Regions from separate parts of the Bacillus sp. Brlt_9 genome, predicted to be linked through region 1. Evidence: predicted binding sites of a transcription regulator. Region 1 holds the regulator's gene; the other holds the start of a gene.
The links. Region 1 encodes Rex, which represses fermentation and respiration genes when NADH is low (regulators of the CRP and FNR family bind a similar motif). Its sites were predicted from a motif close to TTGTGAAATATTTCACAA; they were not measured.

Region 2: VF726_RS00985 (formate/nitrite transporter family protein) is a predicted target of Rex. The motif match lies at 4,012-4,029, and genes of this name have one in related genera.

What each region holds. Positions count from the first base shown of each region.
Region 1 is NZ_JAYJLO010000023.1:9,187-14,527, reverse strand. Features, by position in the region: gene VF726_RS31155 (ABC-F family ATP-binding cassette domain-containing protein) at 191-2,125, opposite strand; gene VF726_RS31150 (redox-sensing transcriptional repressor Rex) at 2,313-2,942, shown strand; gene VF726_RS31145 (YdiK family protein) at 2,972-3,163, opposite strand; gene VF726_RS31140 (CPBP family intramembrane glutamic endopeptidase) at 3,160-3,906, opposite strand; gene groES (co-chaperone GroES) at 4,308-4,592, shown strand; gene groL (chaperonin GroEL) at 4,631-5,341, shown strand, end outside.
Region 2 is NZ_JAYJLO010000001.1:183,082-188,422, forward strand. Features, by position in the region: gene VF726_RS00965 (LutB/LldF family L-lactate oxidation iron-sulfur protein) at 1-1,177, shown strand, start outside; gene VF726_RS00970 (LutC/YkgG family protein) at 1,177-1,887, shown strand; gene VF726_RS00975 (prepilin peptidase) at 2,000-2,722, shown strand; gene VF726_RS00980 (cyclic-phosphate processing receiver domain-containing protein) at 2,737-3,048, shown strand; gene VF726_RS00985 (formate/nitrite transporter family protein) at 3,076-3,927, opposite strand; gene VF726_RS00990 (TerC family protein) at 4,130-4,924, opposite strand; yybP-ykoY riboswitch at 5,015-5,180, opposite strand; gene VF726_RS00995 (TrkH family potassium uptake protein) at 5,219-5,341, opposite strand, start outside.

The DNA.
Region 1 (5,341 bases):
AGATATCTCTAAAAAACATTTTGGAATATGCTCTTATTATAAGAGGGGCTAATGTTGTCAAACCTTGTCGGTAAATCGGTATCTCGTGTCGAATTGTTTATGCAATAGAGGTTTAACACAGCTAGAAGATAAAAAGAATGTCCCATCGTCAAAAATCCCGACTGATGAGACATCCTTCTTATTCATACTCCTATAAATGCAATTCTTCCCATTCTGCCATACAAGCATCAAGTTGCTCTTGTAGTGTTTGCTTTTTCGTTGTAATTTCACTAGCCTTTTCATAATCTGCATATATTTCTGGTAAGCAAAGTTGATCTTCTAACGTAGCAATTTCTTCTTCAAATTGTACAATATTTTGTTCTAGTTCCTCGATTTTTCGAGTACGTTGACGCTCTAACTTTTTGCGCTCTTTTTCTTCAAGATAATTTAATTTTTCTGGAGCTACAGTTTTTTGAACAGGTGCCTGATTTTCTTGCTGTTCTTGTTGTTCAAATTCAGCACGTTCAATCATCTCATTTTTCTTTTCAACGTAGTAATCGTAGTCACCTAAATATTCCTGCGCACCTTCTGTTGATAACTCAACAACGGTCGTCGTTACACGATTAATAAAGTAGCGGTCATGTGAGACAAATAAAAGAGTACCCGGATAATCAATTAAAGCATTCTCCAAGATTTCTTTACTATTTAAATCAAGGTGGTTCGTAGGCTCATCGAGAATTAATAAATTCGATTTTTGCATCATAAGTTTTGCAAGAGCTAACCGAGCCTTTTGTCCACCACTAAGAGAAGATACTGGTTTTAGTACATCGTCTCCTGTGAATAAGAAATTACCTAGTATTGTGCGAATTTCTTTTTCAGGCTGCAATGGATATTCATCCCATAATTCATTTAAAACTCGCTTAGAAGATGTTAAGTTAGCTTGTTCCTGATCATAATAACCAATAGATACATTGGATCCGAAAGAAACATCACCATGTAATAGTGGTAACTTATTCACAATGGATTTCAACAATGTGGATTTCCCAATTCCATTTGGACCAACTAAAGCAACACTATCCCCACGAGTTAAGCGCATTGTTACATGTTCAATAATCGGATCCTTATCATAGCCAATAGTTGCATCCTTTACTTGTAAAACATCATTTCCACTTTGTTTTTCGATATCGAAATGGAAGGAAGCCGACTTAGAGTCACCTAATGGTCTTGTTAATAGTTCCATACGGTCTAATTGTTTACGACGGCTTTGCGCACGTTTTGTTGTAGATGCACGAGCTATATTTTTTTGAACGAAGTCCTCAAGCTTAGCGATTTCATCTTGTTGTTTTTCATAACGTTTCATTTCTTGCTCGTATAGTGCTGATTTTAAATCTAAATATTTACTGTAGTTACCAACAAATCGTCTGCTTTCTTTATTCGAAATTTCATATACTTGTGTAACGAGTTTATCTAAGAAATAACGGTCATGGGAAACGATTAGTATTGCGCCAGGATAGCCTTGTAAATATTGTTCAAGCCATGTTAATGTTTCGATATCTAAATGGTTTGTAGGCTCGTCCAAAATAAGTAAGTCTGGTTTCGTTAATAATAATTTACCGAGAGCTAATCGTGTTTTTTGTCCACCACTTAATGTGGAAATTGTCGTCTGGTGCGTTTCAACTGGGAAGCCAAGACCACTTAAAATCGAACGGATATCTGCTTCGTACTGATAGCCACCTTGATCTTTATAATCTAATTGTAATTGGTCATAGTCAGCTAATAATCGTTCATATATAGCCTCGTTTGAAAAGTTTTCTTCTTTTCCCATCTCTTGCTCTAGCCTTCGAAGTTTTGTCTCCATTTGCTGCAAGTGTGTAAAGACGGTTAACATTTCATCCCAAATTGTTAAAGACGTTTCTAACCCGGTATTTTGAGCTAAATATCCGATTGAGACATCTTTCGGTTTTATAATTTCGCCACCATCATGAGATAACTCACCAGCTATTATTTTTAATAATGTAGATTTTCCGGCTCCATTTCGTCCGACTAATGCGATACGATCTTTCGTTTGAACTTCCAATTTTATGTTTGCAAGAATCGTTTCTGCACCGTATAATTTCGAAAGCGCGTTTACTTGTAATAAAATCAATGTTTTCACCTCAAATAATTTCTTAACTTTGCCATGTTTATATTTCTCAATCATACTAAAAATAGTGTATAGTTTAAAATACAGAGAGAATACTTCTTCTTTCTATTATACAAGGAATTTAATAAGTGCTAAACTTCTGTATTTGATTAAAGCATATGAATAAAGATAGGAAGAGAGGAGAGGTTATATGGATCAGCAGAAAATTCCACAAGCCACTGCTAAGAGATTGCCTCTATACTATCGATTTATCCAAAATTTATCTCTATCTGGTAAGCAACGTGTTTCATCAGCCGAATTAAGTGAAGCGGTAAAAGTTGATTCCGCAACGATTCGAAGAGATTTCTCATACTTTGGAGCGTTAGGGAAAAAAGGATATGGATATAACGTAAATTATTTATTATCATTTTTCCGTGAAACACTCGACCAAGATGATATAACACGTGTAGCACTTATTGGAGTAGGTAATTTAGGGACCGCTTTCTTACATTATAATTTCACGAAAAACAATAATACAAAAATTGAAATGGCGTTTGACGTTAGTGAAGAGAAAGTTGGAACAGAAATCGGGGGTATTCCTGTATATCATTTAGATGAATTAGAAGAACGTCTATCAACTGATATACAAGTGGCAATATTAACAGTACCAGCTACAGTAGCACAATCTGTAGCAGATAGATTAGCTGAAACTAGTGTGCATGGTATTTTAAATTTCACACCAGCACGCTTAAATGTGTCAGACAATATAAGAATTCATCATATTGATTTAGCAGTAGAGTTACAAACACTTGTTTACTTTTTGAAGAATTATCCACAATAAAACGCAGAGGTCGCTTCCTCTGCGTTTTATTATTGTTTTTTCTTTGTGAATTTAACTAAGATAAGGCGAAGTGCCAAATTAAAATCAATTGTTGCCATAACTGCAAATAGTATTGTCCACATATTCCAAATTGTATCTGTTACGTTTGTAATGGCGAAGCGGGTAAAGATACATCCTAGAAGGAAGTACAATGCAGCCATGAACAATGGTGAGTTTCTCATAAAAATCCTCCGATAAAGCCTTGCATTTTTTCAGCTTCTTTAATCATTTCTTGAATTTGTTCATTGCTCATTAAAACTTGAGCAACTGCAACTAATGTATTCATTGCAACATGAGCTGCGATAGGGACGATAATACGCTTCGTTTTTACATATAAAAAGGCGAATACGAGTCCCATAGAAGTGTATACCAATAAGTGAGTGAAATCAAAATGAATTGCTGCGAATACGAGAGAACTAATAATAGCAGCAATAAAGAAGTTGAACTTCTTATAAAGTGTACCAAATAAAATTTTTCTAAATACGATTTCTTCCAAAATAGGTCCTATTATAGATATAACAATAAGGAACCAAGGTGTCGTTCTTGCGATATCCATAAGTCTTGCTGTATTTTCAGATCCAGGTTTAATTCCTAATAAACGCATTTCTATCATACCGGCAATACTTTGCGAGAAAAATGCTAAGAAGAACCCGATAAAAATCCAACCGATCGTAGCTGGAACCGAAGAGCGCATTGTATCTAAACGTCTGTCACGAATATCTGTTCTAAGTAACCAAAGTACGATACATAATGCAATAAAGAAGCTAATGATTGCCCAGTGGCCAGTTATGAGTTGGAATTTCTCCTCCCTAGTAAATCCCCTGTTATCATAAAGTCCAGTTTTCAGGAGAAGCGGTAATCCAGCAATGGATGATAACTGCATTAAAATGTATGTAACGATAACCCACCAATATTGTTTTTTCAAATGGTTTAACCATCCTTTCTAACTCTAGTGTATGAGATAAGGTAGGATAACATGTACATATGCTACCTACGATATAAACCTCACGTAAATTATGTTTTTTTCGTAAATCCTTATTTGAAATTATAATAGAAGACAGGAGAAAGTTGTGTGTGTAGCGAAAACAACTTAGGGTGTCCTTTCATATTGTAACATACGAGTAGTGGAAACAACGATTCATATGGTAAAGGTAGAAGAAGATAGACTCTATATAGAAAAGTGTATAGCTGAATTTGCGAAAAAATTATGATTTTTTTACTTGCAAAAGAAATTGAGATTATTTATTATTATAAGTGTGTTAGCACTCGGGTGACTTGAGTGCTAATAAATAAAATTTACATAACAAAATGAGGAGGTTATTGTTCATGCTAAAGCCATTAGGTGATCGCGTTGTAATTGAGCTTGTTCAAGCAGAAGAAAAAACAGCAAGTGGTATTGTATTGCCAGACACTGCAAAAGAAAAACCACAAGAGGGTAAAGTTATTGCAGTAGGTACTGGTCGAGTGCTTGAAAATGGTGAGCGTGTTGCTTTAGAGGTAGCAGCAGGTGATCTTATCATCTTCTCAAAATATGCAGGTACTGAAGTGAAATACGAAGGTACTGACTACTTGATTTTACGTGAAAGTGACATTCTAGCAGTTATCGGTTAATTATATAAATCTTAAAAAATCCAAGGGGGTCAATTATTATGGCAAAAGATATTAAATTTAGTGAAGAAGCACGTCGTTCGATGCTTCGCGGTGTCGACACTCTTGCAAACGCAGTAAAAGTAACGCTTGGACCAAAAGGTCGTAACGTTGTACTTGAGAAAAAATTCGGTTCACCACTTATTACAAATGATGGTGTAACAATCGCAAAAGAAATCGAATTAGAAGATGCATTCGAAAACATGGGTGCGAAATTAGTAGCAGAAGTTGCTAGCAAAACAAATGATGTAGCTGGTGACGGAACAACAACTGCAACTGTATTAGCGCAAGCTATGATTCGTGAAGGTCTTAAAAACGTAACAGCTGGTGCGAACCCAATGGGTCTTCGTAAAGGTATCGAAAAAGCTGTTACTGCTGCAATTGAAGAATTAAAAACGATTTCTAAACCAATCGAAGGTAAATCTTCTATCGCACAAGTAGCTGCTATTTCTGCAGCTGACGAAGAAGTAGGTCAATTAATCGCTGAAGCAATGGAGCGCGTTGGTAACGACGGCGTTATTACTTTAGAAGAATCTAAAGGATTCACAACAGAATTAGACGTAGTAGAAGGTATGCAATTTGATCGTGGATATGCATCTCCTTACATGATTACTGATTCTGACAAAATGGAAGCGGTTCTTGATAACCCATACATCTTAATTACTGATAAAAAGATTTCTAACATCCAAGAAATCTTACCAGTATTAGAGCAA
Region 2 (5,341 bases), on a different contig from region 1:
GCATGTATACTTTGCGAAAACGAAAGAAGAAGCAGCAAAGTATATTCAAGATGTTGCAAAAAAGAAGCAGGCAAAAAAAGTAGTAAAATCAAAGTCGATGGTAACAGAAGAAATTAGTATGAACCATGCGCTTGAAGAAATCGGTTGTGAAGTGTTAGAAAGTGACTTAGGAGAGTATATTCTGCAAGTAGATAACGATCCACCTTCACATATTATTGCGCCTGCACTTCATAAAAATAGAACGCAAATTCGTGATGTATTTAAAGAAAAACTTGGCTATGAAAATTCTGACGATCCATACGAAATGACAAAGTTTGTTCGTAAACAACTCCGAGAGAAATTTATGGATGCGGAAATTGGTGTGACAGGTTGTAACTTCGCTGTTGCAAATACTGGTTCTCTTTGTTTAGTAACGAATGAAGGTAATGCCGATCTTGTTATGTCGATTCCGAAAACACAAATTGCAGTAATGGGTATGGAACGTATGGTTCCAACAATGGAAGAATTAGATGTTTTAGTTGGTTTACTATGTCGTAGTGCAGTAGGCCAAAAGTTAACAAGTTATGTAACTGTAGCGGGACCAATTCAAGAAGAGGAAGTAGATGGACCAGAAGAATTCCACTTAGTTGTTGTTGATAATGGCCGCTCTCAAATTCTTGGCTCTGAATTCCGTCAAGTGTTGCAATGTATTCGTTGTGCTGCTTGTGTTAACGTATGTCCTGTATATCGTCACGTTGGTGGGCATTCGTATGGTTCTATATACTCAGGACCAATCGGTGCGGTATTAACTCCACTTTTAGGCGGGTATGATGATTACAAAGAGCTTCCTTATGCCTCTAGTTTATGCGGAGCGTGTACAGAAGCTTGTCCAGTAAAAATACCATTGCATGATTTATTATTAAAACATCGTCAAGTAATTGTTGAGCAAGAAGGACGTGCTCCACTTGCAGAAAAATTAGCAATGAAAATGTTTAGTATGGGTGCATCTTCAGCAGCTTTATATAAAATGGGATCAAAAATGGCGCCAGCGGCAATGAGTCCATTTACATCTGGTAACCGTGTATCAAAAGGTGTTGGGCCACTTAAAAACTGGACAGATATTCGTGAGTTCCCGGCTCCAAGTAAAGAACGATTCCGTGATTGGTATAAAGACCATAAGAAAGGCGGGGACAAATAATGACAGGATTAATTCAAAACCGTGAGTCCTTTCTAGAGAATATTGCAAAAGAACTTGGACGCGCGCGTAAAACGGATGGTGTAAAACGTCCAGTGTGGAAAAATAATGTAAATAAAGAAACGTTAAAAGATTATTCACAAGAAGAATTGTTAGAAGTATTTAAAAATCAATGTACAAACATTCATACAACTGTGGTGGAAACGACAAACGACCGTTTACGTGAAGATATTCAAAAAGTAATCGTGGAAAACGGCGGGGGACCTATTATGTTATCGGCAGATGAACGTTTTGATTCTTATGGATTGACTTCTTTATTTAAAGAAGAGCTTCCAAAGCAAAATGTTGAAGTAAATGTATGGGATCCTGAGAAAAAAGAAGAGAATATGCGTATCGCAGAAAGAGCGAATATTGGAATTGCCTTTAGTGATTATACTTTAGCTGAATCTGGTACGATCGTTGTACAAAGTCATAAAGGCCAAGGTCGTTCTTTACACTTTTTACCGACTGTATACTTTGCTATTATTCCACGTGAAACACTTGTGCCTCGTATTACACAAGCAGTTGAGGATATGAACTCACGTGTAGAAAATGGTGAGGAAGTGGCATCTTGTATTAACTTTATTACAGGACCTAGTAACTCGGCAGATATTGAAATGAATCTTGTTGTCGGCGTACATGGACCATTAAAAGCAGTATATTTCATCGTATAAAAGAGGGGAAAGCAGGCCAGAAAATGGCCTGCTTTTTTAATAGAATAGAGATAATATGAAGTAGAAGTTCTCTCCTTTTTTTGCTATGTTCTTCTGGAAAGGAGAGGAAGGGATGTTCACTTATGTATATGCATTGTTAGTGGGGATGGTGTTTGGTTCCTTTTTTATGGTGATTGCGATGAGAGTTCCACTAGGGGAGTCTATCATTGTCCCTCGTTCACATTGTCATTATTGTAAGTATGTGCTAAAGCCAAAAGAATTGATTCCAATTATTTCTTTTTGTATACAAGGGGGACGTTGTACGAATTGTAAGAATGAAATTTCAATTTTGTACGTAGTATTTGAACTTATAACCGGAATGATATTTTTTCTTACGGTATATATGATCGGGGTGGAAAGAGAGCTTATTATCATTTTATCGCTTTTTTCATTACTTCTTATTATTTCAGTTACAGATTACATATATATGTTAATCCCAAATCGTATTTTAGCTTGGTTTGCCTGTTTACTCATTTTAGAATGTATTTTTGTACCGTTAGTCACTTGGCCAGATAGTATAGTTGGTAGTGGCGTTATATTCATTTTGTTATATTGCATGCAAAAGATATATCCAGAAGGGCTTGGGGGAGGTGATGTAAAATTACTTTCGCTACTTGGATTTATAGTGGGACTGAAAGGGGTTTTTATGATTTTATTTTTAGCCTCTTGCCTTAGTCTTTGTTTCTTTGGAGTTGGTCTCGTATTAAAGCGTGTGAAAATGAGGACTCAAATTCCGTTTGGTCCTTTTATTAGCCTTGGGGCAATATGTTACATGTTGATCACGTATGCAAAATAGAGAGGGGATAGAACATGAATCTATATATGGATGATCAAAGAAGTTGTCCATACGGGTATGTGCTCGTAACTACAGTAGAACGTGCTTTGCAAATAGTTCGGGATTATAATGTGAATATTCTTTCCCTTGATTTTAACATGGGATGGGGAGAAAAAAGCGGGTTAGATTTTGTAGATGCTTTTTGTAAAGAGGGTTTATATGTAAATGAAATGCACTTTCATACGAATGATGTCAGCGGTATGCACAAGATGAAACAGAGGATTAATAAGGGAAAGGAAGAAGGGGAAATTAATCCTCACCTTATTGTTAAATATGTGGGGAGCTAAAAACTCCAAAGTAAAACTTTGGAGTTTTTAATGTTTCATATGGGCTTGTAAAGGAATGATTTCCTCTGTTTGAACTGCTGCTAATTCAGTTTCTTCCTGTTCAACAGTAGGTGCTTTCTTTGTTAAGTAATGATAAACCATACCGACAAATACGGAACCGCCAATAATGTTACCGATTGTAACAGGAATTAAGTTATGAATAGCACCTGCAAAAGAAATTGTCTCCGGATGCGGTGAAACTAAAGATAAGGCAAACAGTGATAAGTTTGCAATGCTATGCTCGTAACCAGATAAGAAGAATGTGAAAACAAGTAGCATCATCATCATAATTTTTGCTGTATCACCTTTCACTTGAGAAGGTAAGAAACAAGCAAGACATACAAGCCAGTTACATAAAATTGCTTTAAAGAATAATTGCATTGTAGGTGTATTCATTTTTCCTTCTACTACTTTATTCATGAAATGCCCGTGATCAATTGCTTCGAAAATTCCAGTTGCATAAAATAGTAAGGCAAAGAATAAAGCGCCAGCTAAATTCCCTGCATAACAAGCGACCCAGTTACGAAGTGTATCAGAAATCGTTGTTTCTTTTCTTAAAGTTGCTACAGTGAAGTACATTGTGTTTCCAGTAAACAATTCAGCACCGCCATATATAATAAGGACAAGGGCAATTCCGAAAAACATAGAAGCCGCTAAATAAGTTGCTGGTGAATCTGCAATGTGAAAAAAGTTACCTAATTTAAAACATAGTACAATAATAAAACCGATATAAATACCCGCAAGTGCGGCACGAATGAAATATTGCATCGGGTTTGTATCTAGCATTTGTTTTTTGCTCTTAGCCAGTTTGACAACATAATCTAATCCTTGTTCTAGCATGAGTAATACGCTCCTTTAATACATCATCTATAAATACTCCTTATATGAATAAAGTACATGGATTCGGTCATAGTTTCAATAAGTTTGTGCAATGTTTCACAAAAAGGACATACATACATTAAGAAAACGTTTACAAAAGATAGTATAATAGAAATTTTTCTGGACATTGAGAGGGAGAAAGGAAAAAGAAAAAGCGCTGTAATTACAGCGCTTTTTCGTCTAAATTCTTTTCTACTTTTACTTCTACTTCTTTCGAGAAGAACCAACCGCCAACTGCGATTCCGACTAATACAATCCAGAATGTAAGCTTCCATGGTGTAGATTCTGGGAATGAATGTGGAATTACATTTAATGCAGGGTGTGCTAATGTATAAACTGCTAATTTCACACCAACCCAACCTACGATTAAGAATGCTGCAGTTTCAAGTCCTGGTTTACGTTTTAAGATTTGTACGAAAGCAGTTGCTGCAAATCGCATAATTATTAATCCGATAAGTCCACCTACAAAGATTACAACGAATTGCCCAGTATCAAGACTACCAATTGTACCTAAGCCTGTTTTTGGTAAAGTCATTGCTAATGCAACAGCAGCTAAAATAGAATCAACTGCGAAGGCGATATCAGCAACCTCAACTTTAAATACAGTCCACCAAAAATTCTCTTGTTTTTTCTTTGCTTCTTTTTCTTCTGTTTCTTCATCCGTATTCTTTTTAACATACGTTTTAAATAAGTGATTACCAGCGATAAACATAAGATAAAGGGCACCGATTGCTTGCACTTGCCATACGTCGACTAAGAAAGAAATCATAAATAACGATCCGAAACGGAAAACAAATGCCCCCGCTAATCCGTAAAATAGTGCTTTCTTACGTTTTTCTTCTGGTAAATGTTTTACCATAATTGCAAGAACAAGAGCGTTATCAGCTGCTAAAATCCCCTCTAGTGCAATTAGGATGAGTAATACCCAACCATACTCCAATAATAATGATACATCCATGTACATTCTCCTCTCATTTCTATAAGTACTAAATAAGTGAAGAATTTCCCCACTATTTAGTTTCCCCATACTCCTGCCTATTAACTTTGGAAGAATTTGGTAATGAATACAAAAAAGACCTCTGCCGTTAATAGGCAAAGGTCTTGCTAGACATATGTAATGAAAATGCCAACAAAGCCGGAAGAACTAAGTTCTACGTAATGACGACTTTGTTTCCAAGAAGTATTCTTGGACGCTACTCCCCTTTGGAGATATGCTATTGTATTCTCATTATATGGATAATTTATACGGTTGTCAACCAGTTAAAATATCTTCATTCGGATATTTTATTTTCCGGTTCTTTTTACGTGCAAATGAAAAAGCAAGTGTTAAAGGTCCCATCTTCCCAAAAAACATCATAAAGATAATAATAGCTTT